Regions from separate parts of the Rhizobium sp. BK289 genome, predicted to be linked through region 2. Evidence: predicted binding sites of a transcription regulator. Region 2 holds the regulator's gene; each other region holds the start of a gene.

Region 1 (7,717 bases), on a different contig from region 2:
GGTAGGTGCCGGCGAGAATGCCGATCGGCGCGGCGATCAGGATGGCGCAGCCGGTGACCAGCACCGTGCCGTAGATTGCGTTTATCAGACCGCCGCGCGAGCCCTGAGCCGGGATCGACATGGTGAACACGTCGAGGCTAAGCGCCGACACACCGCGATAAACCAGGCTGACAAGGATCACGCTGAGAAAGAATATACCGAGAATGGCCGCGAGGAAGGACAGGGCCATCATCACTTTGTTCTTCGTATAACGCCTCGACACGAGATTCTGACGAACTGCATTTTCCATGGTTTTTCCCTCAGAGCGAGTCGCCGCGGCCGATCATCCACCTCGCTGCGGCAAGCACGCAGAAGGAAAGGACGAACAGAAGCAGGCCGAGCGCAATCAGGCTCGACAATTGCAGACCGTCGGCATCGCCGAAGTTGTTCGCGATCTGGGCGGAAATGGTGGTGGACGGCGAAATGATCGACGATTGCAGACGGCTTACCGAGCCGACGACGAAGGTAACGGCCATGGTTTCGCCAAGAGCGCGGCCGAGGCCGAGCATGATGCCGCCGACGAGGCCGCGGCGTGTGTAGGGGATCAGGATGTGGCGGGCCACTTCCCATGTGGTCATGCCCATGCCGTAGGCGGATTCGCGCAGCATCGGCGGCACGGTGCTGAATACGTCGCGGGAGATTGCGGTGATGAAGGGCAGGATCATGACGGCGAGCACGAGGCTTGCCGTCAGCAGGCCGACGCCCGGGGCCGGCGGCTGGAACAGCAGGCCAATCACCGGCACCTGGCCGACCGTCGCGATCAGGAAGGGCAGGATATAGTTCTGCATCAGCGGCACCAGAATGAACAGGCCGACGATGCCGTAGATAATGGAGGGAACGCCCGCCAGAAGCTCGATGGCGGTGCTGATCGGACGGCGCAGGCTGCCGGGGCAAAGTTCCGTCAGGAATATGGCGATGCCGATGCCGAGGGGAACAGCAATCAGCATGGCGATGAACGAACTTACAAGCGTACCGACGACGGCAGGCACGGCGCCATAAATATCGGCCGGCGCGCTCCACTTGGTGCCCCAAAGGAACGACAAGCCAAAGGTCTGAAATGTGGGCAAGGCATCGATGACAAGAACCACGAGGATTGCCAGCAGCAGAAGCACGACAAGAACAGCCGAGCCAAGCGTCATCAAATAGAAAATCCGATCCTGGATTCGGAATTTTCTGGTCGCGGCGGAGGTATTCACAGCCTGAAAGCCCGCCATCTGAGTCGCGTCAGCCATCGATTTCCCCTTGTCCTGTCACGAAAGGCGGACAGGGAAAAACCCTGCCCGCCGCAATTTTCTCGCCTAGCACAAATTACTTCGTGCCGAAGTCCGTCTTCCAAGACTTCTCGACGATCTCGACAACATTGTCCGGGACCGCGAGATAAGACAGGGCGGCCGCGTCCTTCTGGCCATGCTCATAGGACCACTTGAAGAACTTCAGCGCTTCTTCGTTCTTAGCAGCGTCGGCCGGCTTCTTGTAGAGCAGAACCCAGGTCGAGGCGGCAATCGGCCAGCTCTTTTCGCCCGGCTGATTGGTGATGATCAGGTTGAAGTTCTTGGCCTTGGCCCAATCGGCGTTGGAAGCGGCAGCCTTGAACGTTTCCAGGCTTGGCTCGATAACCTTGCCGGCAGCGTTCTTCATCTTCGCAAAACCGATGTGGTTGGCGACGACGTAGGAATATTCAACGTAGGAGATCGAACCAGCCGTCTGGTTGACGGTGGTGGAAACGCCTTCCGAGCCCTTGGCTCCGAATCCAACAGGCCATTCAACGGCGGTGTTCGAGCCAACCTTTTCCTTCCATTCCGGCGAAACCTTCGACAGGTAGTCGGTGAAGTTGAAGGTCGTGCCCGAGCTGTCGGCGCGGTAAACGACGGAGATCGGCGTGGAAGGCAGCTTCACGTCCGGGTTGAGAGCCTTGATGGCCGCATCGTCCCACTTGGTGATCTTGCCGAGGAAGATGTCGGCCAGCGTCTTGCCGTCGAGAACGAGTTCGCCCGGCTTTACGCCTTCGACGTTATAGGAGACGACGATGCCGCCGGAGATCATCGGGAACTGGGCAATGCCGTTCTTCTCGAGGTCAGCGTCGCTCATCGGCTTGTCCGAAGCGCCGAATACGATGGTCTTGTCGAGAAGCTGCTTGATGCCGGCGCCCGAACCGACCGACTGATAGTTGACGACATTGTTCGTCGCTGCCTTGTAGCCTTCGGCCCACTTGGACAGAACCGGAGCGATGAAGCTCGAGCCGGCGCCCGTGATGTCGGCAGCCGAGGCCGAAACGGACATAGCCGCGATGAAGCCTGCAGTCAGGCAAAGCGAACGAAATTTCTGATTCAACATGATTGAACTCACTTCCCAGAGTGATGAAAGGGATGGCGGGCAGAAGCTGAGCACGAAGTATCCCATCGGTTAGGAACCCCACCTCGACCTCCTGGCGACAGTGATGGCTCTAATGCCGCATTGTTTCAGTTTGATGACAGTTTAATGAAGCGGCGGTGACACAACCTGTGGCAATCATCACGGTCATCACGGATCCGCACGGAACGGACCGCCGCGGGCAGCAGGCGAACGCGAACTTCATGTTTTGATTCAACGACGTCGTCAGAGACGGATCACATAATCCTTGCGAGTCGTTTCAATGACTTCCCAGATCCCCTTGAAGCCCGGCTTCAAGATGAGGCGGTCGCCTGCACGCAGATGAAAGGCTTCGCCGTCGTCAGCTGTCACAATGGAATAGCCGGAGAGAATGTGGAAGTACTCCCACTCGTCATAGACGATCCTCCATTTGCCCGGCGTTGCTTCCCAGACACCGGCATAAAGGCCGCCATCGGCCTCGTCGAGGTTCCAGGTTCGAAAAATCGGAGCTCCTGAAATGAGACGATCCGCTGCGGGCGCACCTGTCTCGGGCACCACGCCATCGACATCCAGTTGCAGATAGGTTGCCACTCAAGTCCCCTGTCGATCACGTTTCGCCAAGATCAAAAGCCCGCAATCACCATTCGGCGATCGCGGACCGAGACAACATGAAATACGCTGCGGTCAAAGGCGCTGTCGAGCTTTTTCGGCCTTCTTTCGGTTCAGGCTTCAGACTTTTGCGAGCGCCTGCTCCAAGTCGGCTATGATGTCCTTGACGTCCTCGATGCCGATGGAGAGGCGCACAACGTCCGGACCGGCGCCGGCAGCGACCTTCTGTTCGTCGGTCAACTGCTTATGCGTCGTCGAGGCCGGATGGATGACGAGCGAGCGCGTGTCGCCGATGTTGGCGAGATGCGAGAAGAGCTCCAGCCCTTCCACCAGTCCCTTGCCCGCTTCATATCCACCCTTCAGGCCGAAGGTAAAGACAGAGCCGGCCCCTTTCGGCGAGTAGCGCTGCTGCAAGGCATGGTTCGGATCATCCTCCAGACCGGCATAATTGACCCAGGCTATCTTCTCCCGGCCCTTCAGCCAACGCGCGACGGCAAGGGCATTGTCGGAGTGGCGCTGCATGCGCAGCGGCAGCGTCTCGATCCCCGTGAGAATCAGAAAGGCGTTGAATGGCGAAATTGCCGGTCCCAGATCGCGCAGGCCGAGAACGCGGCAGGCAATGGCGAAGGCAAAATTGCCGAAGGTCGCGTGCAGCACGATGCCATTATATTCCGGCCGCGGCGAGGACAGCATCGGATAATTGCCCGAGGCCGACCAATCGAACGTACCGCCGTCGACAATGATACCGCCCATGGAATTGCCGTGGCCACCGAGGAATTTCGTCAGCGAATGCACGACGATATCGGCGCCATGCTCCAGCGGCCGGATGAGATAGGGGCTAGCCATGGTGTTGTCGACGATGAGCGGCAAGCCGTGCTTATGTGCGATAGCTGCGATCGCGGCGATGTCGACGAAGGTGCCGCCCGGATTGGCAAGGCTTTCGATGAAGATGGCGCGGGTGCGCCCGTCGATCTGCGCCTCGAAGGTGGCGGGATCCGCTGGATCGGCCCAGCGCACCCGCCAGTCGAAGTTCTTGAAGGATTGACCGAACTGATTGACCGAGCCGCCGTAAAGCCGACTGGCGGCGACGAAATTGTCGCCCGGCTGCATGATGGCGTGGAAGACCAGCAACTGAGCCGCGTGACCCGAGGCAACCGCAAGCGCTGCCGTTCCGCCTTCGAGAGCCGCCACCCGCTCTTCGAGCACGGCCTGCGTCGGGTTCATGATGCGGGTATAGATATTGCCGAACTGCTGCAATCCGAACAGCGCGGCGGCATGATCCGCATCCTGAAAAACAAAGGATGTCGTCTGATAGATCGGCGTCGCGCGGGCGCCGGTCGCTGGATCAGGCTGCGCGCCCGCATGGATTGCCAGCGTGTCGAAGCCAGGATTGTTCGTCGGCATGATCTTCCCTCCCACCAAACTTATTGTGCTGGGAAGATCATAGCGGCCGGGACATGAAAGTTAACCGCGAACTTTGCCATGCTCTTCGGCTCACGGAAAAAACTTGCCATATTTCAGTGGGTTCGCGCGATAATCGGCCGGGGTCTGCCACGCTTCGTCCCGATCAGGCGACCAGACGCGGATATTCGATGGCCGGGCAACGGTCCATTACGACCCTGAGACCCGCCGCCTCGGCTCTTGCCGCCGCCGCATCATCACGCACGCCGAGCTGTCCCCAGATGACCGGTGGCCGCGGGTCGATCATGATGGCTTCCTCGACGACGGACCGAAGATATTCGGGCGCCCGGAACACGTCGACCATATCGACAGGCTCGGGAATGTCGGCCAGATGCGCATAGACCCATTGTCCGAGGATTTCCTTGCCGGCCTGCCCGGGATTGACGGGGATGACGCGATAGCCTCTGTTCAAAAGATAGGCCATCACTCCGTTACTTGGGCGAGCAGGATTGGGCGAAGCGCCCACAAGTGCAATGGTCCTTACCGATAGAAGGATATCGGCAATATAGGAATCGTCATAATTGTCGTGGTTCATCACGAAGCCTCCCACTTCGATCACACTTGCGTTTTCTCGCAAATATGGAAACCGCAGCGACCGCATCCACGTATATACTGTATTATAACAACTTCAGGGAGGATTGCTCCGATGAAAAAAATCGTGCTGTTGGGCCTGGCAATTGCTTCCGCCGCCACCCCGGCTCTCGCCATATCTCGGTATAATTCAATGTCCATGACCTGCGCCGAAGCGAGGGCCGTGATCAACCGCGAGCGCGCGGTCATCATGCGCTATCCGGCCAGAAGGACACCCAACATGACGCTTTACGACCGGTATGTCGCAAACGCCGACTCATGCGATGTCGGTTACTATGCCTATCAGGATTACCTTCCCACCAAGGACCGAGCCTCCTGCCCCGTCTATACGTGCCGGCCGGCCACCGATTTCGACGACGACGAATTGATTTTCCGACGCTGATTGCCATGCGCCAAGGCTGGCCATCGAAGATGCTCCAGCCCCTAGACACAACCAATGATTGTCATTGAGGTGGCATGCTATCGACATAGAGGCCTTGCGCATCATGTCCCACGCTTGCATTCAAAGCAGTTTTTGAAGCGTTTGCATAGATTCCCGCAGGCCGCGAAGTTACGTTCGCAGGAAATGCAATCTTTGTTCTCTATTCATTCGCATATAAATTAGAAATAACTCATGTAGTCGCGTTTGAAATGAGAACCGATTGCGAACATGGAAAACATGATGTCCCATAAATTATCCACAGAATAATTTTCGTGATCGTGCGGAGATATACCCTGAATCTCGGCGACTTTGCAGTTTCTATACTTGAGACAAGGTTTGTTTTTCAACGTGGCGTCCGCCAGCCATAGTGATATCAAATGGAAATATTTTTCATTATTTGCAGAATTAGCCGCTAAGTTCGATAGCTCAGCTGACGTTATGTCGCCTTTTGCCCACGATTTTCACCCACGCGGCTTTGCCATGACCCACTCCAGGCCTTTCGCCGACGGAGCGCACTGTCGTTTTTAAGTAAGTGGTGTCTAATGCTACTCACGCGTTCACAGGACATGCGATATTTGTTCGCGCTTCATACCCCAATAAATTAGCCACTTATAATGTGCGGAAGAGGGATTTGGAACATAGAAGGAACCCCCTTCAAATGCCGGCCGCTCGAATTTGGCCGAGATGAGGCAAGTCTTTATATCAGAGTATATTTCGTTGCTTTTTGATGTATTGCGGATCATATGAAAGCCTGACTCCCACAAAATGCCAAGCATCTGCGCCTGATCCGTTAATCTCCGAGGTTTTTCGTGTCTTTCGACGTTATCGCGCTCGTTCTTTTCGGCGCCCTGCTGCATGCGACGTGGAATGCGATCATCAAGGCCGGAACCGATAAATCGCTCGATGCGGCACTTGTGTCGGCCGGTGGCGCGGTTGCAGCGCTCCCCTTGGTGCCGTTCCTCCCCTTGCCGGCCGCTCCCGCCTGGCCGTTCATCGGCGCTTCGGCCATCCTGCAATTTGCCTATTTCCAGCTTGTCGCCGCCGCCTATCGCGCCGGAGACATCGGGCTCGTCTATCCGCTGATGCGCGGCGTGGCGCCGCTTATCATTGTCTCGACCAGCAGCTTCATCCTCAAGGAGACGCTCTCGGGCGGCGCGCTGATCGGCACGATGACGATCTGCGCCGGCATATTGACGCTGGCCTTCGAGGCACGGAAGGGTGGACGCCGGGCCATCATGCTTGCGCTTGCCAATGCCGTCGTCATCGCGACTTATACCTATGTCGACGGCGTCGGCGCCCGGATATCGGGCAATTCGGTTTCCTATACCCTATGGATGGCGCTACTGCCTCCCATTCTCCTTTTCGCCTGGGCGATCTCGCAACGCGGTGTCGGTGCGGTCGCCGCCCACATCCGGTATAACTGGTGGCGCGGGTTTATCGGCGGCGGCGGTTCGATCGCCTCGTACGGACTGGCATTGTGGGCGATGACGAAGGCGCCGGTGGCGATGGTTGCCGCCTTGCGCGAGTCATCGATCCTTTTTGCTTTGATCATCTCCGTCGTCGTCTTGAAGGAGCGCTCCAGCATCTGGCGCTATATTGCCGGCGCCATTATCGCCGCCGGAGTGCTGATTTTACGGCTTGGCTGACGGCAAAATGTGTGGTTTTACTATACCACAAATACAAGCCATTGATTTTTATGCATATTTTTTATAGTCATCCGATCTGGCGATATTGACCCAGGAGCCTAATCGCTCTATAAGCCGCCGCAGATTGCAGCCTTTCCGGGCTGCTTTCTTTTTGGCACGCATCCTTGCGCGTCAAACCAAGCAACAAGAAACGCCCAGACGCCTCCGGGCCAAGGGTCCTAAAAGAGAGTATGCAACATGGCAACCTTCTCCCAGAAGCCTGCAGAGGTGGAGAAGAAGTGGGTTCTCATCGACGCCGAAGGGCTTGTCGTTGGCCGTCTCGCTTCTATCATCGCAATGCGTCTGCGCGGCAAGCATAAGGCTACCTTCACGCCGCACGTCGACGACGGCGACAACGTCATCGTCATCAATGCCGACAAGGTCGTCTTCACCGGCAAGAAGTACGAAGACAAGGTTTACTACTGGCACACCGGTTATGCCGGCGGCATCAAGGAGCGTACGGCTCGCCAGATCATCGAAGGCCGCTTCCCGGAGCGCGTCGTTGAGAAGGCCGTCGAGCGCATGGTTCCCCGCGGTCCGCTCGGCCGTCGCCAGATGAAGA
Region 2 (7,717 bases):
AAATCCAGATCGCCGGCTCGTCTACGGTATTTCCGTATGCCAAGATCGTCGCCGAATCCTTTGGCGAGACTTTTACCAATTTCAAGACTCCCATTGTGGAGTCCGGTGGCTCCGGGGCCGGCCTGAAGGAATTCTGCAAGGGTGTCGGAACGGATTCCATCGATATCGCCAATTCGTCGCGGCCGATCAAGGACAGCGAAGTTCGAGCCTGCAAGGCCGCCGGCGTTGCAGATATCCAGCAGATCAAGATCGGTTATGACGGCATCGTCTTCGCCTTCGACAAGAGCAATCCGGATATCAGGTTCGAGCCGGTCGATCTTTACAAGGCGCTCGCTGCCGAGGTCGTCGTCGACGGCAAGCTGGTTGCCAATCCTTACAAAAAATGGTCGCAGATCAACCCGTCGCTGCCGGACTTCGAGATCGCGGCCTATATTCCGGGCGAGAAGCACGGCACGCGCGAAGTCTTCGAGGAAAAGGTGCTTGCTGCCGGCTGTAAGGCTTCCGGTGCGGCCGGTGTGATCAAGGCCGCGGTTGAGGATGCCGACCAGCAGGCCAAAAAATGCATCGCGGTGCGCAAGGATGGCGTTGCGGTCGATATCGACGGCGACTATCCGGAAACACAGGCCCGCATCAATGCCAACAAGCATGGCATCGGCGTTTTCGGCCTCTACTTTTTCCAGAACAATGCCGACAAGCTTAGGGTCGCCACCGTCGGCGGCATCGTGCCCTCGGGGCAGACGATCGCCGACGGCACCTATCCTGTGTCGCGGCCGTTGTTCTTCTACGTCAAGAAGGCTCATCTGGGAGTCATCCCGGGCCTCAAGGAATATGTCGATTTCTTCACGAGCGATCAGATGATCGGACCGGACGGCCCGCTGGCGGAATACGGCCTCGTGCCTGCGCCGGATGCTGAGCGCGACCAGATCCGTAAGGATTTCTCGGGCGGAAAGATCATGTGAGTGCGTAAGGATCGAGCACCAGTGTGGCTTTTCGCTGCGCCGGCGTTCGCCGGGGAATGGGCCGGGGAATGGGAATGAGTGTATCGCTGCTGCTGCTGTGCCTGTCGGTCATCGGCGCCTCCGCTTTTGTGCTGGGGCGGGTGAGGGCGGCTGCGCTATCGGGCGGCAGGCCATCGTCCATGCATTCCCGGCTCGGCTATCACGGCGCCTATGCCGCCATATGGGCGGTACTTCCGCCCTTAGCGCTCGTCTGCGCCTGGTTGATCGCCAGTCCCATCGTCATTGATCGCCTGGTGACCAAATCCTTTCCGGAGGAGGTAAAGTCTCTGCCGCAGGCGGAGCTCAATCTCAGCTACGGCATGGTGCGCAGCATCGCCCGCGGTATGCGCCTGCTGGAGAGCCAGGAGCTTGCGGAAGTTGCCGGCGGCACGGCCGACCTGCAATTGCTGCTGGCGCAGAAGGGCGTGCCGCTCGCCATCCGTCCCACCGGCTACATGATCGATGCCGCCAACAAATACAACGGCATGCGCGAAATCAGCCGCATGGTGATGTCCGCAGTGGCGATCCTCTTGTCGCTGCTTTGCGCGCTCTATGGCCTGCGCGTTATCGCTCCGCGTTTCCGCGCCCGCAACCGTGTCGAGCAGGTCATTCTCGGCGCACTGATCGTTGCCTCCTCCATTGCCGTTCTGACGACGGGCGGGATTGTCGTTTCGATGTTTTCGGAAGCGGCGCGCTTCTTCGGCATGGTGCCCGCCAGGGAATTCTTTTTCGGAACCGTCTGGGATCCGCGCTTCACCGGCGCCGGCTCGCAGACCTCGGGCACCTTCGGCCTGATACCGCTGCTGGCGGGAACGATCTATATCGGCTTCGTTGCCATGCTCTTTGCCGTACCCATCGGTCTGTTCGCCGCGATCTATATGGCCGAATATGCGTCGGCGAGAGTCCGCTCCATCGCCAAGCCGATGCTGGAGGTTCTGGCCGGCATTCCCACGATCGTCTACGGCTTCTTCGCCCTCGTCACCGTCGGTCCCTTCCTCAGGGACATCTCTGCCGAGATCAATGGTCTGTTGACGGGAGATTACAGAAGCTTCATCGAGGCTCAGAGCGTGATAACGGCAGGCTTCGTCATGGGCGTCATGCTCATCCCTTATGTCTCCTCGCTGTCGGACGATATTATCATGGCCGTGCCGCGGTCGCTGCGCGACGGTTCGCTCGGGCTTGGCGCCACGCGTTCCGAAACGGTCAAGCGCGTCCTGCTGCCGGCAGCGCTTCCGGGCATTGTCGGCGCCCTCTTGATGACCGCGTCTCGCGCGATCGGCGAAACGATGATCGTGGTGCTGGCTGCCGGCGTCGCCGCCCGCATGCAGCTCGATCCCTTCGAGCCGATGACGACCGTGACCGTGAAGATCGTCAATCAGCTGACCGGCGATCTGGAGTTCACCTCGCCGCAGACGCTCGTCGCCTTTGCACTCGGCATTACGCTGTTCTGCCTGACGCTGTGCCTCAATGTCTACGCTCTCTACATCGTCCGCCGCTATAGGGAGCAATACGAATGAGCGGCGTCGTATCCTCCCCGATGTCGAATATGCCGCGGGGCCTCACGCTAGGCGCCCCGGCGCGGCGTGATATCGGCATCAAGCGGCGCTATGCCGCCGAGCGCCGCTTCCGCGCCTATGGCGTCACGGCCGTTATCTTCGGCCTCGTCTTCCTTGCCATCCTGGTCTCGACCGTGGTGCGCACCGGCTACAGCGCCTTTGTTCAGACATCGATCACTCTGCCGATCGAATTCACCGAGGAGGTGATCGACCCCGCGGCCAAGCGGGCCACGGATCCGAAGGTGCTGATCGGTGCCAATTACCTTGTGCTGGTGCGGGACGCGCTGGTGAAAGCCCTGAGCATCGATCCCACCAATCGCGCGCTCGTCCGAGAGGCGACGGCGATGGTATCGGATAGCGCCAGGATCGCGTTGCGCGACAGGGTCGTCGCCAATCCCTCGATCATAGGGACGACGCAGAACGTCACCTTCCTTGCCAGCGCCAATATCGATTCCGCCAACAAGGGCCAGATCGATCTCACCGTCGACGAGAAGGATCGCAAGATATCCGACCGGCAGATTGCCTGGATGAAGCAACTCAGCGAAAGCGGCGCGCTTTATAAGGCGTTTAATACCGGTCTCTTTGTGGCCGGCAATTCCAGCCGCCCGGAAGCATCCGGCCTCGGCGTCGGGCTGATCGGCTCGCTCTACCTCATGCTGACCGTGCTCGCGCTTGCCTTGCCGGTTGGTGTTGCAGCCTCGATCTATCTGGAAGAGTTCGCGCCGAAGAACCGGCTGACGGATCTGATCGAGGTCAATATCAACAACCTCGCAGCGGTGCCCTCCATCGTCTACGGCCTGCTGGGCCTCTCGGTCTTCATCAACATGATGGGACTGCCGCGTTCGGCCTCGCTCGTCGGTGGGCTGGTGCTGAGCCTGATGACGCTGCCGATGATCATCATCGCGACGCGCTCGGCGCTGCGCGCCGTGCCGCCGTCCATCCGCAGCGCCGCGCTCGGCCTCGGCGCATCGCGCATGCAGGTGGTCTTCCATCATGTCCTGCCGCTCGCCATGCCGGGCATCCTGACGGGCACCATACTCGGGCTTGCTCATGCTCTCGGGGAGACGGCGCCGCTGCTCTTGATCGGCATGGTCGCCTTCGTCGCCAACTATCCGACATCGCCCCTCGATCCCTCGACGGCGCTGCCGGTGCAGATCTACATGTGGGCGAGCGAAGCCGAGCGTGCCTTCGTCGAAAGGACGTCCGGCGCCATCATCGTCCTACTTTTCTTCCTCGTCGCGATGAACATCGGCGCCATCCTGCTGCGCCGCCGCTTCGAGCGGCGCTGGTAAGGGAGGGCCGAGAAATGAACATGATGAGCGAAGCGGCAAGCGAAAGAGCCTTGGCCAAGAAGATGACCACGATCCCCTACAAGATGATCGGCCAGGACGTTTCGGTCTTCTACGGGGACAAGCGCGCGCTCTTCGACGTCAACCTGAAGATTCGCGCCAATACGGTGACGGCCCTCATCGGCCCTTCCGGCTGCGGCAAATCCACCTTCCTGCGCTGCCTCAACCGCATGAACGATACGATCGACACGTGCCGCGTCACCGGCAAGATTACGCTCGACGATCAGGACGTCTACGACAACAGCATCGATGTCGTGGAATTGCGCGCCCGCGTCGGCATGGTCTTCCAGAAGCCCAACCCGTTTCCGAAGTCGATCTACGAAAATGTCGCCTACGGGCCGCGCATCCATGGCCTGCATCGCTCCAAGGCCGATCTCGATCATATCGTCGAGACCAGCCTGCAGAAGGCGGGCCTGTGGGGCGAGGTCAAGGACAGGCTTCATGATGCTGGCACCAGCCTGTCGGGCGGTCAGCAGCAGCGTCTGTGCATTGCGCGCGCCGTTGCCGTCAGTCCGGAAGTCATCTTGATGGACGAGCCGTGCTCGGCGCTCGATCCGATCGCAACGGCGAAGGTCGAGGATCTCATTCACGAGCTGCGGGAAAACTTCACGATCGTCATCGTGACGCATTCCATGCAGCAGGCCGCCCGCGTTTCGCAGCGCACCGCAATGTTTCATCTCGGCCATCTGGTCGAGGAGAACGACACCGATAAAATGTTCACCAATCCCGACGATTACCGCACGCAGGATTACATCATGGGCCGTTTTGGTTGATGATATCAAGCGCGCGGCCCCTTTCACACAGTTCACCTTGAGGATAGAAAAATGGTCTCCACACACATTCTCTCTGCCTATGACGAAGACCTGAAGTTCCTGACGCGCCGTATTGCGGAAATGGGCGGCCTGGCCGAGCAGATGGTCAGCGACAGCGTACGCGCATTGGTCCAAAGCGATGCTGCCCTTGCGCAGAAGGTCATCTCCGACGACGTCGTTCTCGACCATGCCGAGCGCGAAGTCGGCGACAAGGCGATCGTCACCATCGCCCGCCGTCAGCCGATGGCAGCCGACCTTCGTGAAATCATGGGATCGATCCGCATCGCTTCCGATCTGGAGCGCGTCGGCGATCTCGGCAAGAACACCGCCAAGCGCGTCATCGCCGTGCAGGGCACCGGCGTTCCGCGCCGTCTCGCCCGCGGCATCGAACACCTTTCCGAATTGGCACTGAGCCAGCTCAAGGAAGTTCTGGATGTCTACGCCACCCGTTCGCCCGACAAGGCCGTATCGATCCGTGAGCGCGACGAGGAAATCGACGCCATGTACACCTCGCTCTTCCGCGAGATGCTGACCTACATGATGGAAGATCCGCGCAACATCACCACCTGCACGCATCTTCTCTTCTGCGCCAAGAACATCGAGCGCATCGGCGACCATGCCACCAACATCGCCGAGACGATCTATTACATGGCGACCGGCGCTCAGCCCGAAGGCGAGCGTCCGAAGGATGATACCGCCAATACCGTCGGCGCGGTGACGGAATAATCTGGAAGTGAAGAAAGGAGACCATAAGCGCATGGTTCCGAGAGTTGCTGTTGTAGAAGACGAGGAAGCGCTCAGCGTTCTGCTGCGCTACAATCTTGAGGCCGAAGGCTTCGAGGTCGACACGATCCTAAGAGGCGATGAGGCTGAGCTGCGTCTCCAGGAGCGCATCCCCGATCTCCTGATCCTCGACTGGATGCTCCCCGGCGTATCGGGCATAGAGCTCTGCCGCCGGCTGCGCATGCGGCCGGAGACGGAGCGCCTGCCGATCATCATGCTGACGGCCCGCGGCGAGGAAAGCGAGCGCGTGCGCGGGCTTTCGACCGGCGCGGACGACTATGTCGTCAAGCCGTTCTCGACGCCGGAGCTGATGGCCCGCGTCAAGGCGATGCTGCGGCGTGCCCGTCCGGAGGTGCTCTCCACGGTGCTGCGTTGCGGCGATATCGAGCTCGATCGCGAAACTCATCGCGTTCACCGCAAGAGCCGCGAAGTGCGGCTGGGGCCGACGGAATTCCGCCTGCTGGAATTCCTGATGTCCTCGCCCGGCCGCGTCTTCTCGCGCTCGCAGCTGCTCGACGGCGTCTGGGGTCACGATATCTATGTCGACGAACGCACGGTCGACGTCCATGTCGGCCGCCTGCGCAAGGCGCTCAATTTCTCCAATATGCAGGATGTCATCCGTACCGTTCGCGGCGCGGGCTATTCCATGGAAGCCTGAGCGGCTTGCCGCTCGGGTATCAACATTACAGCTCCACGCGTCTTTCAAGACGCGTTAAGGTCGCTGTAACATCTTGAAATGCTGCATAATTTTCTCTTAAATCGATTCCGGTTTAAGGAATTATGCAGGAGCGGCGGAAATAGAAAAACGGGCCTCGAGGGGCCTGTTGCTCTTTGTCTTGCTGTCACTTTCAGCCGTTGTTGCGCCGGCGGTCATGCACTGGCTGGTAGGCCATGCGCTGATGATAGGTGCAGTAGGGCGACGAATCCGGGCTGTCATTGCCGCAGAAGTGGAAATCGTCCTTCAGCGGATCGCCGACCGGCCATTTGCAGGTGCGCTCCGTCAGCTCCGTCAGGCCGAGGCGGCGGGAGATCGGAACGACGACGTTCGCAGCCGGGCGATACTGGATTTCGTTGACGGAATCGACCTCGATCTCTTCCTTCAGCATGGTTACGCCCTGCTGGCGGGTGACGACCGTCCGTGTTGCAACGCGCGATCCGTAGCTCGTGGCGCGGGGTGCTGCAGCACTGCGCTTCGGCGTGCGCGTCGCGGTTGCCGTGCCGCCGGCCTTCGCTCGGCCGGGAAGGTTCAGGCGATGTACCTTGCCGATAACGGCATTACGGCTCACGCCACCGAGCTGCGCAGCGATCTGGCTGGCGCTCAACCCTTCGGACCATAGCTTTTTCAGCTTCTCGACGCGTTCGTCTGTCCAATTCATGCCCTGTCTCCGCTGTCGCGTTTCCGATGGCAGAATCCCTCACCATTGCCTCGCATGGGAACGAGGCGCGAAACGCTCTAAAATTGTGGTGACTAGTTCCGCCGCATGCAGTCTAGCAATTGCTTTTTAACCTAGTGTGAGGCTGACTCCGTGACAAGAGTCGCGGGAATCTTGAGGAATCGATTTCGAGGTTTTCCCCAACTTGCTGCCCCGGCGTGGCATTTCTGCAATAGGAGCCGCCGAAGCCGTCTCTTTTGCCGGCAAGCGCTTTCTCGCACCTGCTAAAACGGCAGTTTTGTTGACATCGCGGTGCAAAACATCAATAGTGCCCAGGCCGCCGCAAGGCGGCATTTTTGATTTTTTCGGGCCCGTTTCATCAAATGGAAGCGATCGGTCCTTAAAGTTGTGATCAGGAGACATGGCCATGGCCGAGACCACGCCGCTTTACGACACCTACCTGCGCGCTCCGCTGCGGTTCGAGCGAGGCGAGGGCGTCTGGCTGGTTACCGAAAACGGCGAGCGCTATCTCGATTTCGCAGCCGGCGTGGCAGTCAATTCGCTGGGTCATGCCCATCCTCATCTGGTCGCCGAATTGAAGGCGCAGGCCGACAAGGTCTGGCACCTGTCCAACCTCTATGAAGTACCGGGCCAGGAAAAGCTGTCGAAGCGTCTGACGGAAGTGACATTCGCCGACAAGGTGTTCTTCACCAATTCGGGCGCGGAGGCGCTGGAATGTGCCATCAAGACGGCGCGGCGCTATCAGTTTGCCAAGGGGCATCCCGAAAAGTTCCATATCATCACCTTCGAAGGCGCCTTCCACGGCCGCACCATCGCGACGATCGC
Region 3 (7,717 bases), on a different contig from region 2:
GCACCCTCCAGCGCCTGGGTTTGGCTTTCGGCGCGGATACGAACGCTTCCACAAGCTACGGCGAAACCGTTTATGCGCTGGATCTTCCCGAAGCCAATCCGGAGACGGTCTCGACCGGATTGATGCTGATGCGGGAGACGGCCAGCAAGTTGACGCTCGATGCCGGCGCCTTCGACCGCGAGCGGGGAGTGATTCTCTCGGAAGAGAAACTGCGCGACACGCCGCAATATCGTGGCGGCACCGGTTTGCTTGCTCAGCTGCTGCCGGGGCAGCGTGTGCCGCAGCGCCCGCCCATCGGCAAGACCGATATCATCCGCAATGCTCCGGTCGATCTCGTCCGAGACTTTTACCGCAGCTATTATCGCCCGGATCGCGCCACGCTGATCGTCGTCGGCGATATCGATGCCGCCGCCATCGAAGCTGATATCCGCAACCGGTTCGGCAATTGGGCCGCCGCCAGCGCGGCGCCCGCCGACCCTGACCTCGGTACTCTCCAAAGCTATGGAAAGCGGGTCGGCACAGTCGTCGTGCCTGGCGGTGCGACCCGCGTGCAACTTGCCTGGACGCGGCCCTATGATGCCTCGCCGGATATGGTCGTCAAGCGCCGCGCGCAGCTGGTGGAGGATATCGGCCTTGCCGTTCTCAACCAGCGTCTATCCCTTCTGGCGCAGCAGCCCAATCCGCCCTTCGTTAGCGCGCAGGCCGGTGCGCAGGACTTCTTCAAATCGGCCCATGTCGCGATGATTGCCGCCGATAGCGATCCCACCAAGTGGCAGCTTGCCCTGGCAGCTATCGATCAGGAGCAGCGCCGTCTTGCGCAGTTCGGTGCCGACCAAAGCGAGATCGATCGGGAAATTGCCGAATATCGCTCCACGCTGCAGGCTGCAGCGAGCGGAGCTGCGACGCGCACCAGCCCGGATATCGCCGGATCGCTTGCCTGGAGCGTCGGCGAGAACCTGGTTTTCACCTCACCTGCCGACGATCTCACGCTGTTCGATGCCGCGATGAAGGGGCTGAGCGCCAGCGAAGTCAATCAAACTCTTCAGCGCGTTTTCTCCGGCAACGGTCCGCAGCTCGTGCTGCAAATCCCGCAAATGCCCGAGGGTGGCAATACCGCCGTCGAGAAGGCCTATGCCGAGTCGCGCGCCGTTGCGGTCACCGCGCCGGAACAGGCGGCCGCGGTCGCATGGCCCTATACTAATTTCGGGCAGCCTGGGACCGTCGTCGAACGGCGGTCGGTCGACGATCTCGGCATTATCATGGTTCGCTTTGCCAATGGCGTCCGCCTGACCGTAAAGCCGACCAAGTACCGTCTCGACGAAGTTCTGGTGCGGGCCAATATCGGCCACGGCCGGCTGGATCTGCCGCGGGACCGTCCGTTGCCGATCTGGGCGGCGCCGGCGCTGCCGCTGTCCGGCCTGAAGGCCATCAGCTATGACGATATGCAGAAGGCTTTTGCCGAAAAGGTCGTCGGCAATGACTTTGCTATCCAGGATGCCACCTTCAAATTCGAGGGTGCCACGCGGCCGCGCGATCTGGCGGCGCAATTGCAGCTTCTGACGGCCTATGCTTCGGATCCGGCCTATCGTCCGGACGTCTTCAAGCGGGTGCAGCAGGCCTATCTGAACAGTCTTGATCAGCTTCAGGCGACGCCGGGCAGCGTGGTCGGCCGCGAATTGCCCGGTCTCCTGCATTCCGGCGATCCGCGCTGGGTATTCCCGAACCGGTCGCAACTGCTCGATGCCAAGCCGGAAGATTTCGAGACGCTTCTGCAGCCGCTCCTTTCCAAGGGACCGATCGAGGTCATCATCGCCGGCGACGTCGAGGTCGACGATGCCATTCGCATGACGGCCGAGACCTTCGGCGCGCTGCCGCCGCGCAGCGACGCACAAGGCCAGGTGGATGGCGCCGATGTGCATTTTCCCGCACCGACCAGGGAGCCGGTCATCCGGCTTCACGACGGTCGAAGCGACAATGCCGGCGCAGCCGTCGCCATGCCGATCGGCGATTTTCTCTCGGATCTGCCGAGAGCCGCGGCCGCCAATGTGACCGGGGCGATCCTGCAGAATCGCCTGATCGACCAGTTCCGCCTCGCCGAGGGAGCAACCTATAGTCCGCAAAGCGAGGTCGATCTGTCGAGGTCGATTCCGGGCTATGGCTTCGCCTACGCCTATGTCGAGACGACGCCGGCCAAGCTGGATCACTTCTTCGATCTAGTGGACAAGATCGCCGGCGATCTGCGCAGCGGAGATGTCTCGCCGGATGAGCTGACGCGCGCGAAGGCTCCGATCATCGAGGAGGTCAAACGGTCGCAACAGACCAACAGCTACTGGCTTCAAAGCCTGCAGAACGCCCAGACGGATCCGCGTCGCCTCGAACGGATTCGCAGCGGCATCGGCGGTTACCAGGCTGTAACAGCACAGGACGTTCGCGCCATCGCGACCACCTATCTGAAGCCGGCAACCTCCTGGCGGATGAAGATATTGCCGGCCGGTGGATCGGCGGTGCGTTAGTCCATTATCTGCCGGCCAAATTGCCGCAGTCGGCATTTGCCGATCGGGTCGCATCGCAATGTGTGGTAGCCTTCAGACGTCGAATAAAGACGGATGAAACCATGTCCGCAAGGCCTCTGATGGTGAAGCCCCTTATGCCGCATCCCGCATTGCCGGATGCCGATTGGGCTGACTGCTACGAACTGAAGATCCCGAACTCGGACCTGACGGCCATTGCTGCCGCCCGAACGATGCTCAGCCGCTTTCCATATTGGGTGCGGTTGCTGATACGAGTGCGCGATGTGGTAACGGGGTTGTTCGGCTTGAGATCCACCAGCGATCTTCGAGCAGAGGAGTTGGAAAAGATCGGCTTCTTTCCCGTCGTCAGCAAATCAGACAATCAGGTCGTGCTCGGGTTCGACGATCGGCATCTCGATTTTCGCGTCGTCATCGACGTGCGTGATGACGATCAGGGATGCCGGCTGATCGATGCCACGACGCTCGTCCGGCGGAACATATTGCTTGGCCGGATCTATCTCGCCATCATCACGCCATTCCACCGGCTGATCGTCGCGACGACGCTTGCCAATTTGGGTAAGCGGATGCAAGCGGTCAGTTCGCAGCCGTCACTGTAAAGCCCTGCTTGCGCAGCAGCGCAACGAGCCCTTGGTCGCCGACGAGGTGCAGTGCGCCGACGGCCATGAAGGCATTACCCTTGTCGAGAACCGGCGCGGCGCGTTCGGCCATCACCTTGTTGCGATCGAGGATGATGCGCTGCTCGAAGGCGGCGGTATCGTCGTCCGTGATCTTCTGGTCCGGTTCGATCACCTTCAGCATCGGGATCATCGCGCCGATATTGCCGGCGAGATAAAGGCCGGTCATGGTTTCGTTGACGTCGTTGATCTTGTTGCCCATTTCGAGCGTCTGCATCAGCGACTTCAGATGCAGCGCGATCGGCAGATCGCTCATGGCCTTGGCCTGCTCGGCCAGCGTTTCGAGGCCCACGACCTTCTTACCCTCGGCGGCGGCATCGCCGGCGAGCTTCTGGTCGAGAAACTTTGCACCAGCTGCCTTGCGGCGGACCTCGCAGCCGGTCATTTCGAAGGAGCTCGAGATCAGCCAGGGCTGCATGCGCGAGACGGCGGCGAGCGTCAGGCCGCGCTCCTTCAGACCGGCTTCGAGCCGGGTATTGTCTTCAGGCGACAGATGCTCGCTGATCGTCGATCCGTCGGTCAGCATCGTCAGGGAAGGATTGGAAAAAAGCGCAAGGGCCGCCTTCTTGTCATCCAGGATCTCGTCGGATTCGACGATGATCGTATCGGCTCCCGCAGCAGCGTCGGCTGCACCTTTCGGCATGGTGAGCACGCGGGAATCCGAGACATGCATGGTGCCGAGCAGCCATGACGGCTTCAGGCCGGGCTTTTCGATCTTCCAGAAGATGCCCTTGCCATTCTCCACCTTGTCGCCGGCGGCGATGATGGAGGCATATTTGGCTGGATCGGTCTTTTGAAGTTCGGCCATGAGATCCTTGCCGCCGCAGCTATCGGAGATTGCGCCTTCCGCATGCGCCTGCTGCAGCGTCAGCATCGTCGCGATCAGCAGGATCGCCAGCATCAACGGAATAGCCGTGGCAAGCCAAAGCAGGATATCGCCGAGTGCCGGTTTCGTCGACCGCATCGTCCTGGATCCGAGGGCAGAAATCATCAAAATCTTCCGTTCGCAGAGGCGTGATCCCTAACGCTCGAAAGCGGCTTTCGGGAGGCATGCCGAGACATGGTTCTGCTTTATGCGCACGAGACGGAGATTTCCTTAACGCAAGGAGTTAATCTTTTCTTACACGTGCGAACAGGCCTTACGCGCGGGGATGAGCGCGGTCGTAGACCTCGAGCAGGCGTGAGGAATCGACGCCTGTATAGACCTGCGTCGTCGAGAGGCTCGCATGGCCGAGCAGTTCCTGGATCGTGCGCAGGTCGCCGCCGCCGGCGAGCAGATGGGTGGCGAAGGAATGGCGCAGGGCATGCGGCGTCGCCGTATCCGGCAGGCCGAAGGCGCTGCGCATTTTCTGCATGCCGTGCTGGATGATGCCCGGCTGCAGCTTGCCGCCGCGCGCACCGCGAAAGAGCGGACCGTCCGCATCGAGATGATACGGGCAAATCGCCCGGTAGTGGCCGACCGCTTCGACAACGATCGGCAGCAACGGCACCAGCCGGGTCTTGTTGCCCTTGCCGGTGATGCGCAGCGAGGTTGCGCCCGGCGGAAAATCCTGCGGCTTCAGATCCAGTGCTTCGGAAATGCGCAGGCCGCAGCCATAAAGCAGGGTCAGCACCGCCGCATCGCGCGCGGCGATCCATGGTTCCTCGTGCAGCTGCGCCTCATCGCTGACGACAGTGATCGCCTGCTTGTCGGAGAGCGGCTTGGGAAGCGATTTCGGCTGCTTCGGCGAACGCACGGCGGCGGCACCGGCGGCGTTGACCAAACCCTTCTTTTCGAGGTAGCGCAACAACGAACGAAGCCCGGCAAGATTGCGCCCGAGCGAGCGCGCGCCGGCTCCATCCTTGCGGCGCGCGGCAAGAAAGGCGCGGAAGTCGGCGGGGCGCAGGTCGCGAATATCGGCGATCGTCGCCGGACCGCCGAGATGGCCGGTGAGAAACGTCAAAAACTGCCGCGTATCGCGCTCATAGGCATTCAACGTGTGAGCCGCGAGCCGTCGTTCCCGGCCGAGTGCGTCGAGCCAGCGGCCGCGCTCCGCCATCAACCCTGGGTCGGCGATGATCAACAACTCGTTCAGTGGAAAACCCCTTGAAATTCGGATTCCTTCTGCCACTTTGAAGGAAGGAAGGTTATGGAATCGCTAACTTTCCCGCTGCTTCCGGCGCGTTTTCCTTCGTGCTACGGGGATGCAGCTCGACTTCAATGAAACTGCATATGGTCGATTCCGAATCTCGGATGGTTCGCCTTCCATATGCGAGGCGCTTGTCATGCTTCGATCATATTCGATTGCGATAGAATATTTCCCAACCATTCAGGACACTTCATGGCACGCCGCGGGTCGATAACTGCACTGGGACAGATTGCAGAAGCAATCGCTTTGGTGTCCCAGGGTCAGCCCGGGCATATTGTCGATACTCTGATCGCAGAGCGCGGGCAAAAAATCGTGCGCAATCCGCTTTGGCCGTTCATGCGCCCGTTTCTCTACACGCTGCTGCGCTACAACAAGGCGATCGAATTCGCCGATGATGTCGCCAAGCTTTCGGGCTTCCAGTGCTTCGAATATATGAGCGACTTGTTGCGGCTCGATATCGGCGTGACCCATGCCGACCGCATTCCCGCTTCGGGCGGTTTCATCCTCGTCAGCAATCACCCCACAGGCATTGCCGATGGCGTCGCTGTCTTCGATCTTCTGAAATCGCGCCGGCCCGATATGATGATCTTTGCCAATCGCGATGCGGTACGCGTCAACCCGCGCTTTGCCGAGATGATCATCCCTGTGGAGTGGCGCGAGGAATATAAGAGCAAGCCAAAGACGCGCGAGACGCTGCAGCTGACCAACCGTGCCGTGGCGGAGGGCAAGGTCACCGTGCTCTTCCCATCCGGCCGTATCGCCTATTGGGCGAACGGCAAGCTGAATGAGCGGCCGTGGAAGACCTCGGCCGTGGGTCTGGCGCGCAAATACAATCTGCCGATCCTGCCCGTGCATCTGACGGCGCGCAATTCCGGCCTGTTCTACTGGTTCGCCAAATGGTCGACAGAGCTGCGCGACATGACCGTCTTCCACGAGCTGCTCAACAAGCGCGGCGACCGGTTCGATTTCCTTGTCGGCAATCTCATCCCCGTCGAGCATCTGGACGGCGACGTCAACGAGGTGACGAAGGCGCTGGAGAAGCATACGGTCTTCGATCTTGCAGCGGATGGAAACGCAACCTTCTCGCCGCTTGTGCCCCCAAAGCAGGATGAACCCCTGGTTTCGCATTCTCTTTGACAGGGGAATCGGCTAAACCGCGTGGCATGCAGCTACGCTCCATGTTTGCCCGGAATTATCGTTCCCTGCGCTCGATCCGCATGGATCTTTCCGATGTCAATCTGTTCATCGGCGAGAACGGGGTGGGCAAGTCCAATCTCTATCGTTCGCTGCAGCTCGTGCAGGCGGCGGTTCGTGGCCGGCTGGCGCATGAAATCTCCAGCGAAGGCGGGATGTTCTCGGCCATGTGGTCGGGCAAGCGGCGTTCGCATGAGTCCCCTCGTATCCGCTTCGATATCGAGCTGCTCGACATGGAACGGGCGGCGACGTTCCGTTACTGGATCGAAGCGGGCATGCGGCCGCCCTGCGCCTCCGCCGGCTTTCCGCTGGAGCCGCAGGTCAAGGCCGAGGAGCTTTCGGTCGAGACCGGGCGGCGGCCGGTGACGATGATGAAGCGCGACGGGCCAGGCATTTCCGTGCGCGGCGTGAGCGGCCGCATGCAGCCGCATCCCGAGAACGCCCTGACTTCCGAAACGGCGGTCGCGTTGCTGGGTGATGCCGGTCATTTTCCCGAGGTCGGCACGTTCCGGCGCGCCGTTGACGCCTGGCGATTCTACCACGGCTTCCGCACAGATCGCGGCTCGCCGCTGCGTGCGCCTTGCCTTGCCGTGACGTCTCCCATGCTGGATGAGGATGGCGCCAATATCGCCGCCGTTTTCGCAACCCTCGTCCATACGCGCGAGGATACTGTCGAGCTGGACCGGGTTCTTGCCGCAGCGCTCGGAGGGGCGCGGCTCGTGGTGCCGGAGCCACAGGAAACGGCGGATTTCGGCCTGATGCTGCCCGAGTTTCCCAATCGCGTCTTCCAGCCGCGCGAGCTCTCCGATGGCCAGATCCGCTTCCTTGGTCTCGCCGCCGCCTTGATGTCCTACCGCCTGCCGCCGCTGATCGCGCTCAACGAGCCGGAGGCGAGCCTGCATCCCGACATGCTGGTGCCGCTTGCCGACATGATCGCTGAGGCCGCAAAGACGAGCCAGATCTGGATCGTTACCCATTCCGAACGTCTGGCCGAGGCCGTGCGCGAACGCTGCGGCGCGAAGCCGCGCCGGGTGATCCGTGAGGACGGCTCCACCTGGATCGACGGCATGAGGTCGACTGGCGAGATCGATGATGACGACGAGTAGCGGCAATCCGGGTTTTCTTTTTTGTCTGTCCGGGGCATGGTCTGGCGCAATGAGCAAAGATTCTTCCGATCTGTTCGGTGCGC
Region 4 (7,717 bases), on a different contig from region 2:
CTTCATGAAGCGGGACTAATCGGTTGCCTTGTGGTCGGCGCCAGCCCCTTCGAACTCCTTTGGAGACAGAGGCACGCGCCCATTCTTAGCACCGGTACCGCTGAAATTTCTGCAGCCCGGCAGCCGCGAAAGGGAAGCACTATGTTCGAACTCAGGAATGTCTCGCGCCGGTTTGGCAACAAGCTCGCTGTCGATTCCGTGACTTTGGACATTCCGCAGGGACAGATGGTCGGCGTCATCGGCCGTTCCGGCGCCGGCAAGTCGACGCTGCTGCGCATGATCAATCGCCTCTCCGATCCCAGCTCCGGTTCCATCCATTTCGCCGGTACCGAGGTCTCAAAGCTCAGCGGCCGTGCATTGCGCAGCTGGCACCGCGACTGCGCCATGATCTTCCAGCAGTTCAACCTCGTGCCGCGCCTCGACGTGCTCACCAATGTCATGCTCGGCCGCCTCAACCATCGTTCGACGGTGCTGAGCCTTCTCTCCGTCTTCACCCGCGAGGAGCGCATCCAAGCTATTGCGGCGCTGGAGCGCCTCGGCATCGAGCAGACGGCCCTGCAGATGGCCGGCACGCTTTCCGGCGGCCAGCAGCAACGCGTCGCCATCGCCCGCGCCCTGATGCAGCAGCCGAAGATGATGCTGGCCGACGAGCCAATCGCCTCGCTCGATCCGCTGAACGCCAAGATCGTCATGGATGCGCTGCGAGATATCAACGAGCGCGAAGGCATCACCGTCATCACCAACCTGCACACGCTGGATACGGCGCGCAACTACTGCGAACGCATCGTCGGCATGGCAGGCGGCAAGGTCGTCTTCGACGGCAAGCCGAGCGATCTGACGGCAGCAGCCGTCAAGGAAATCTACGGCACCGACAAGGACGGCGCTGGCATCGATGAGACCATGACGTCGACATCAATCAACATTGCCGATCCGGCCGTGCAAGCCGCGGCGACAGAATCTGCCGGCCCGCAACCGCTGGCGCTGGCCGGTCTCTGAGGGGGACGGCCGGGATCGAATGCCCGCGTCAAGGGCGCATTTCTTCTATCAGACCGAAGACATCCGGGGACACCGGTTAATCAGGAGACGAACCCATGTTGAAGAAAGCACTCTTTGCCGCTACGGCGCTCGTTGCGCTCGCAGTCGGCGCTGCTGCCAACGCAGCTGATCTCAAGGAATTCCGCGTCGGCATTCTCGGCGGCGAAAACGAAGCCGACCGCCTGCGCAACTACGCCTGCCTTTCCGACCACCTGAAGAAGGAATTCGGCTTCGAGAAGGTTTCGCTGTTCCCAGCCGCAGACTATAACGGCGTGATCCAGGGCCTGCTCGGCGGCACGCTCGACTTCGCAGAACTCGGCGCTTCCGGCTATGCAGCCGTCGCCATCAAGGACCCGAAGGCCGTTACCCCGATCCTGACCACGCAGCAGACCGACGGTGCGACCGGCTACTACTCCATCGGCCTCGCTCTCAAGTCCTCGGGCATCAAGACGATCACCGACGCCAAGGGCAAAAAGCTCGGCTATGCCGATCCGGACTCCACCTCGGGCTACCTCGTTCCGCTGACGCAGATTCCGAAGACCACCGGCGCCCCGAACGACAAGTTCTTCGCCTCGACCCAGTTCAACGGCGGCCATGAGAACAACTTGCTTGCCGCTTACGACGGCAAGGTCGACGTTGCAGTCGACGACTCCTCGGGCATCGGCAATTTCAAGGATGGCTTCACCTCCGGTACCTTCCGCAAGGCCGTCGACAAGGGCACCGTCGACCCGAACAAGCTCGTCGAAGTCTGGCGCTCGCCGCTGATCCCGAACGGCCCGCTCGTCGTTCGCAACGCTCTCGGCACAGAATGGCAGACCAAGCTGGCCGACTTCTTCTTGAAGCTGCCGACCACCGACGCCAAGTGCTTCAACGCCATCGAAGGCGGCGACTTCAAGGGCTACGTCAAGGTTACCCCGGATTTCTACAACGCCGTTATCGAAGTCCGTAAGGCTGCCATCGGCGGCTGATCTGCATCCCGATAATGGGGCGGCCGGCAACGGCCGCCCTTTTGCTATTCACACCCCTTTGCGATTCACAAGGGCAGGACTTCATGACGATCGCCGATACGCACCCGAACATGCAAAGCGCACCGCAGAGCGCCAAGGAGATCGGCGACGCCTGGAGCAAAATGGTGGCTCGCCGCCGTCTTTACACCGGCATCGGTCTGGTGATCCTGCTCGTTGCCTTCGTCAGCTCGGTGCGCTTCGCCGATGAAAACAACGCCGGGCATTTCTTTGACCGCCTGCCGCATCTCTTCGATTTCCTGAGCTGGCTCATTCCAAAGGACTGGGCTGACGTCTACCGCGCGCTCTTCGACCTGCCGAGCCCGAACGGGGCCAATGGCACCGGCGGCGAGGAGTTCAATTTCCCGCTTGGCCGCGTCTATGTCTGGGGCGATTTCTACATCCCCGAATATTTCGAGCTGATGATCATCACGATCAATGTCGCCCTGGTATCGACCATCATCGGCGTCGTCTTCGCCGTGCCCTTGAGCTTCTTCGCCGCCCGCAACATGTCGCCATCCAATCCGATCCGGCTGGTAACGAAGCGCATCATGGAGCTTCTGCGCGCCTTCCCGGAAATCGTCATCGCCGGCCTATTTTCCGCGATCCTGTCGATCGGTCCCATCGCCGCGATCATCGCCGTCGGCCTGCATACGATCGGCGCGCTCGGCAAGCTCTTCTACGAAGTCGTAGAGAATATCGACATGAAGCCCGACGAGGGCATGCGCGCCGTCGGCGCGAGCTGGAGCGAGCGCGTCCGCTTCGCCGCCCTGCCGCAGGTGCTGCCGAATTTCATGTCCTACGCACTGCTGCGTCTGGAGATCAACGTTCGTGCCTCCACGATCATCGGCGCCGTCGGCGGCGGCGGCATCGGCGAGGAGCTGAAACTTGCGATTTCGCGCGGTTTCGGCGCCAAGACATTGGCGCTGGTGCTACTTCTCTTCCTGACGATCATCGCCGTCGACCAGTTTTCCGCATGGCTCCGCCGCCGTCTGATCGGCGAACATGCCTTCCTTTTGCAGCATTGAGGTTGACCATGTCCATCATCGACGCCGGCCGCATGCAGGAAATCGAAGCGCGTTACCCGGAAATCCTTCACCGGTCCTTCCGCCAGCGCTTCGGTGCCCTGATGATTTTCATCGGCATCATCCTCTACGGCATCTATGCAGTCTGGTTCTTCGATCTGCCGAAAGTCATTTCAGAAGCACGTTGGGAGCGCGTCGGCATCTATCTCAGCGAATGGGTGAGCTATGACGTGCAGCCGGAATTCCGCATCTCCGGCGACAAGATCAGCATCAAGTATCCGCGCTTTTCGCCGCTGGGCGACAATCCGAACCCGGACTGGGTGAAGACCAACCCCGATGGTAGCATGACCGTTTCCGTCAGCGGCTCACGCCGCATGGTAACCGTCACCAAGACGCAGGCGATCGTGACCGCGCACGGCATCACGATTCCGATCGATATTACCGGCGATGTACCGAAAATCGTCGGCTCAGAGCCTGTTCCCAGCTGGATGACCGTCTATGACGACAATATCCTGGTCGATCTCGGCTTTGCTGGCGATGCCAGCATTTCCACCGACCGCGTGAAGATCCGCAAGCGCTTTCTAGGCTGGGCCAACTTCGTCTTCGATACGCATTCGCCCTTCTTCGACAAGCCGGTAAGCGAAGTCATCAGCCTGATCGTTTCGGGCCCGCGGCTCGATCCTGCACAGTCCAATCTCTCGCTGGCATTCGACAATATCTGGAACAATGGCGCCTGGCAGCATGGCGACGTCTGGACCAAGCTGTTCCAGACGATCGTCATGGCCTTCCTCGGCACGCTGCTCGGCTCGCTCGCCGCCTTCCCGCTTGCCTTCATGGCGGCCCGCAACATCACGCCGAACCGGTTGCTCAACCAGGTACTGAAGCGCTTCTTCGACTTCTTGCGCTCGGTGGACATGCTGATCTGGGCGCTGTTCCTGACACGCGCCTTTGGCCCCGGCCCGCTTGCGGGCAGCGGCGCCATCTTCCTCACGGAGACGGGCACGCTCGGCAAGCTCTATTCCGAAGGCTTGGAGAACATCGACAACAAGCCGCGCGAAGGCGTGAAGTCCACCGGTTCGTCGACGATCCTCGTGCATCGCTACGGCATCATGCCGCAGATCGTGCCCGTCATCGTCAGTCAGACGCTCTACCAGTGGGAATCGAATGTGCGCGGCGCGACCATCATCGGCGCCGTCGGCGCCGGCGGTATCGGCCTCAAGCTTTGGGAAGCGATGCGCACCAATGCCAACTGGGAAAACGTCGCCTACATGGTGCTGTTGATCCTGATCGTCGTCTTCCTGTTCGATGCCGCATCCAACGCCTTGCGCTCGCGGCTGATGGGCGCGCGGGTGAATTAAAAAGATCGGTAAAAAATCGTTTCCCATCATCATTCTGTCACGGGAATCCGGTAGCGCAGGCCGGCAAGACCGTAGCGCTCAAACCGGCTTTAGCCGGATTCGAACCGTTACTGCCTTGCTGCTCTTGCGGTTTGTCGCAAATCACCCAACAGTGTCTCGCGCAGCCGATTTTTCCAAGGAATGCAGCCTTGCGCTATGCTCTCTATTTCACGCCGCCCAAAAACGATCCGTTGACATCTCTCGCCGCCCGCTGGCTGGGACGCGATGCATTTTCCGACGAGATTTTTTCCGACAAGGCCATCGGCCCCGTGCCAGCAGGCCATGCCGAACTGACGGCCGATCCGCGCCGCTATGGCTTTCACGCCACGCTGAAGGCACCATTCGAGCTTGCCGCTTCGGTGACCGAGCGCGATCTTCTCGAGGTCGCTGCCGAATTCGCCTCGCAGGCCAAGGCTTTCACCATTCCGGAGCTCGTACTCGGCCAACTCGGCCATTTCTTCGCGCTCGTTCCCGGTTCCGCTTACCAGCCGCTGCAGGATTTCGCCTCCCGTGTGGTAAAAACCTTCGAGCCGTTTCGCGCACCGCTTTCGGACCATGACATCGCCCGGCGTAAGCCGGAGGGCCTGACCGAGCAGCAGCGTGCCAATCTGCTGCGTTGGGGCTATCCTTATGTCAATGACGAGTTCCGTTTCCATATGACCTTGACGGGACGCGTCCCTGCCGAGCGCCAGGCCGAGATGCACGACGTTCTGCGCGAGCGCTTCGCCGACCATACCGGCAAACCGCTCGACATTTCCGGCCTCGCCGTCTTTATCGAAGAAGAGCGGGGTGCTCCCTTTACCGTCCGTTCATGGCTGCCGCTTGCCGGCGCCTAAAATGAAAGAGCCGATATGACCAAAGAAACCGTCCTTTCCAACGCCCGCATCGTCCTTGAAGACAAGATCATCGAGGGCTCCGTGCTGATCCGCGACGGTCGCATTGCCGCCATTTCCGAGGGCAAGTCCAATATGGGCGAGGATTTCGAGGGCGATTATCTGATCCCCGGTCTGGTCGAGCTGCACACCGACCATCTGGAAGCCCATTACTCGCCGCGTCCGGGCGTGCGCTGGAACAAGACGGCGGCGATCCAGGCGCATGACGCCCAGATCGTCACCTCGGGCATCACGACAGTATTCGACTGCCTGCGCATGGGCTCGGACGCCGATGACGGATTTGAAAAGGGCGAGATGCGCGACATGGCAGACGCCATCCAGGCGGCCCAGCGTGAAGACCGCCTGCGCGCCGATCACCTGATCCATCTGCGCTGCGAAGTCTCCTCCGACAATGTTCTCGACCATTTCGAAGATTTCGAGAAAGATCCTTACGTCCGCCTGGTCTCGCTGATGGACCATGCTCCGGGCCAGCGCCAGTTCCAGACCATGGATCAGTACATCTTCTACTATCAGAAGAAGCGCGGGCTCAGCGACGAGGCCTTTGCCAAGTTCATCGCCAAGCGTCAGGAAGAATCGGCCAGGTACGCGAAGCCGAGCCGCGACGCTATCTCCAAGGTCTGTGCCGAACGTGGCATCACCGTTGCAAGCCACGACGACGCGACGCTCGCCCATGTCGACGAGGCCATCAACTACGGCGTTCGCCTTGCGGAATTCCCGACCAGCATCGACGCCGCCAAGGCTTCGCATGGCGCCGGCATGAGCGTGCTGATGGGCGCGCCGAACATCGTGCGCGGCAAGTCGCATTCGGGCAATATCGCGGCCCGCGATCTCGCCGAGCTTGGCGTACTGGATGTGCTTTCCTCCGATTACGTGCCGCTCAGCCTGCTGCATGCGCCTTTCATCCTCGCGGACGAAGTCGAGGGCATTTCGCTGCCCCAGGCGATTGCCATGGTGACGGCGACGCCGGCAAGGACGGTCAGCCTCAATGACCGCGGCCGCATTGCCGAAGGGCTGCGGGCGGATCTCGTGCGCGTACGGCGCGATCACGGCGTGCCGGTCACGCGCTCGGTTTGGCGGGAAGGACGCCGGGTCGCATGAGCCCGGACGCCAATATCAAGCCGGCTAATCTCGGCCTGACGGAAGCGACAGCAGGCACGCTCGCTGTCGTCGTCGGCCCGAGCGGCGCCGGCAAGGATACGCTGATGAATCTGGCTGCCCGGCATTTTGCCGGCCGGCCCGATGTCCACTTCGTGCGCCGCGTGATCACCCGCGATGGCGATGCCGGCAACGAAGACCATAGAAGCGTTTCGGAAGTGGATTTCGATGCGATGGAACAGGCGGGCGCCTTTGCCGTCTCCTGGGAAGCCCACGGCCTGAAATACGGCATCCCGGCCGAAGTCGCCGAGGAACTTGCGCGCGACAATCTGGTGATCGCCAACGGCTCGCGCTCGGCGCTGCACCGCTTCCAGGCCGCATTTCCGCGGCTCAAGGTCATCAACATCACGGCTACGCGCGAAGTGCTGGCCGAACGGCTGATGGCGCGCGGACGCGAGAGCCGCGAAGACGTGCTGAAGCGCCTGGAAAGAAGTGCGCTGACCGTCCAGGGCAGCTACGACGTTGTTGATATTGACAATAGCGGGACGCTCGAAGAAGCTGAACGCGCCATTATTTCGGTGCTGGAAGCGCTGGTTGGGAAGTAGGCGGTTGTGTCACGCCCGGATTATCGCAGTGAATTCGTAGCTACGTCGGGTCGCGAAACTCTCCCCACCTCATGCTGAGGTGCCTTGGCGCGCAAGCGTCAAGGCCTCGAAACAAGAGGTGGCCCGGTAGAGTATCTTCACCCGCCCCCGTGGTTTGAGGCTTCGGCCCTTCGACAAGCTCAGGAGCCTCCGCACCTCACCATGAGGGCTGATCTCCTCGATGCACCCAATGCAGCTTCAGTGCGCCTCATCCCAATTATGGGCAGCGCGCGCGTCGACCTTCAGCGGCACGGCCATATCGACCGCTGGCATGGCGGCGTTTTCCATGACCGAGACGATGATCGGCGTGGTGCGCTCGACATCGGCGTCCTCGACTTCGAAGATCAGTTCGTCGTGAACCTGCAGCAGCATGCGGACGCGATCGCCCAAGCCGGCCGAAGCCAGTGCCGGCTCCATCTTGATCATGGCGCGACGGATGACGTCGGCAGCTGATCCCTGGATCGGCGCATTGATCGAGGCGCGCTCGTTGAAGGCGCGGACGGAGGGATTGGACGAGCGGATTTCGGGGAAATGGATGCGACGGCCGAAGATGGTCTCGACATAGCCCTTGTCGCGCGCCGCCTGCTTGGCGCCCTCCATGTAATCGCGGATGCCCGGGAAGCG

What was found. The regulator PhoB, encoded in region 2, activates phosphate uptake and scavenging genes when phosphate is short. The targets are predictions, from matches to a motif close to TGTCATNNANCTGTCAT.
Region 1: the regulator PhoB is predicted to act here: its motif matches at 2,496-2,512, upstream of pstS (phosphate ABC transporter substrate-binding protein PstS).
Region 3: the regulator PhoB is predicted to act here: its motif matches at 5,467-5,483, upstream of FHT84_RS06850 (1-acyl-sn-glycerol-3-phosphate acyltransferase).
Region 4: the regulator PhoB is predicted to act here: its motif matches at 4,447-4,463, upstream of FHT84_RS28855 (DUF1045 domain-containing protein).

Annotation. Positions count from the first base shown of each region.
Region 1 is NZ_JACHZO010000007.1:8,921-16,637, forward strand. It holds gene pstA (phosphate ABC transporter permease PstA) at 1-289, opposite strand, end outside; gene pstC (phosphate ABC transporter permease subunit PstC) at 300-1,271, opposite strand; gene pstS (phosphate ABC transporter substrate-binding protein PstS) at 1,348-2,319, opposite strand; gene FHT84_RS14705 (cupin domain-containing protein) at 2,635-2,979, opposite strand; gene FHT84_RS14710 (O-acetylhomoserine aminocarboxypropyltransferase) at 3,118-4,401, opposite strand; gene FHT84_RS14715 (CoA-binding protein) at 4,565-4,993, opposite strand; gene FHT84_RS14720 (hypothetical protein) at 5,105-5,431, shown strand; gene FHT84_RS14725 (EamA family transporter) at 6,280-7,116, shown strand; gene rplM (50S ribosomal protein L13) at 7,354-7,717, shown strand, end outside.
Region 2 is NZ_JACHZO010000005.1:287,297-295,013, forward strand. It holds gene FHT84_RS12250 (substrate-binding domain-containing protein) at 1-959, shown strand, start outside; gene pstC (phosphate ABC transporter permease subunit PstC) at 1,034-2,515, shown strand; gene pstA (phosphate ABC transporter permease PstA) at 2,512-3,846, shown strand; gene pstB (phosphate ABC transporter ATP-binding protein PstB) at 3,861-4,676, shown strand; gene phoU (phosphate signaling complex protein PhoU) at 4,728-5,441, shown strand; gene phoB (phosphate regulon transcriptional regulator PhoB) at 5,473-6,156, shown strand; gene FHT84_RS12280 (GcrA family cell cycle regulator) at 6,347-6,874, opposite strand; gene FHT84_RS12285 (hypothetical protein) at 7,001-7,294, opposite strand; gene FHT84_RS12290 (aspartate aminotransferase family protein) at 7,299-7,717, shown strand, end outside.
Region 3 is NZ_JACHZO010000003.1:135,945-143,661, reverse strand. It holds gene FHT84_RS06870 (insulinase family protein) at 1-2,513, shown strand, start outside; gene FHT84_RS06865 (DUF2867 domain-containing protein) at 2,615-3,127, shown strand; gene FHT84_RS06860 (TraB/GumN family protein) at 3,105-4,196, opposite strand; gene FHT84_RS06855 (tyrosine recombinase XerC) at 4,345-5,280, opposite strand; gene FHT84_RS06850 (1-acyl-sn-glycerol-3-phosphate acyltransferase) at 5,527-6,471, shown strand; gene FHT84_RS06845 (AAA family ATPase) at 6,498-7,634, shown strand; gene FHT84_RS06840 (primosomal protein N') at 7,684-7,717, shown strand, end outside.
Region 4 is NZ_JACHZO010000021.1:71,770-79,486, forward strand. It holds gene phnC (phosphonate ABC transporter ATP-binding protein) at 142-996, shown strand; gene phnD (phosphonate ABC transporter substrate-binding protein) at 1,092-2,003, shown strand; gene phnE (phosphonate ABC transporter, permease protein PhnE) at 2,087-3,067, shown strand; gene phnE (phosphonate ABC transporter, permease protein PhnE) at 3,076-4,422, shown strand; gene FHT84_RS28855 (DUF1045 domain-containing protein) at 4,611-5,297, shown strand; gene FHT84_RS28860 (alpha-D-ribose 1-methylphosphonate 5-triphosphate diphosphatase) at 5,313-6,452, shown strand; gene phnN (phosphonate metabolism protein/1,5-bisphosphokinase (PRPP-forming) PhnN) at 6,449-7,054, shown strand; gene polA (DNA polymerase I) at 7,292-7,717, opposite strand, start outside.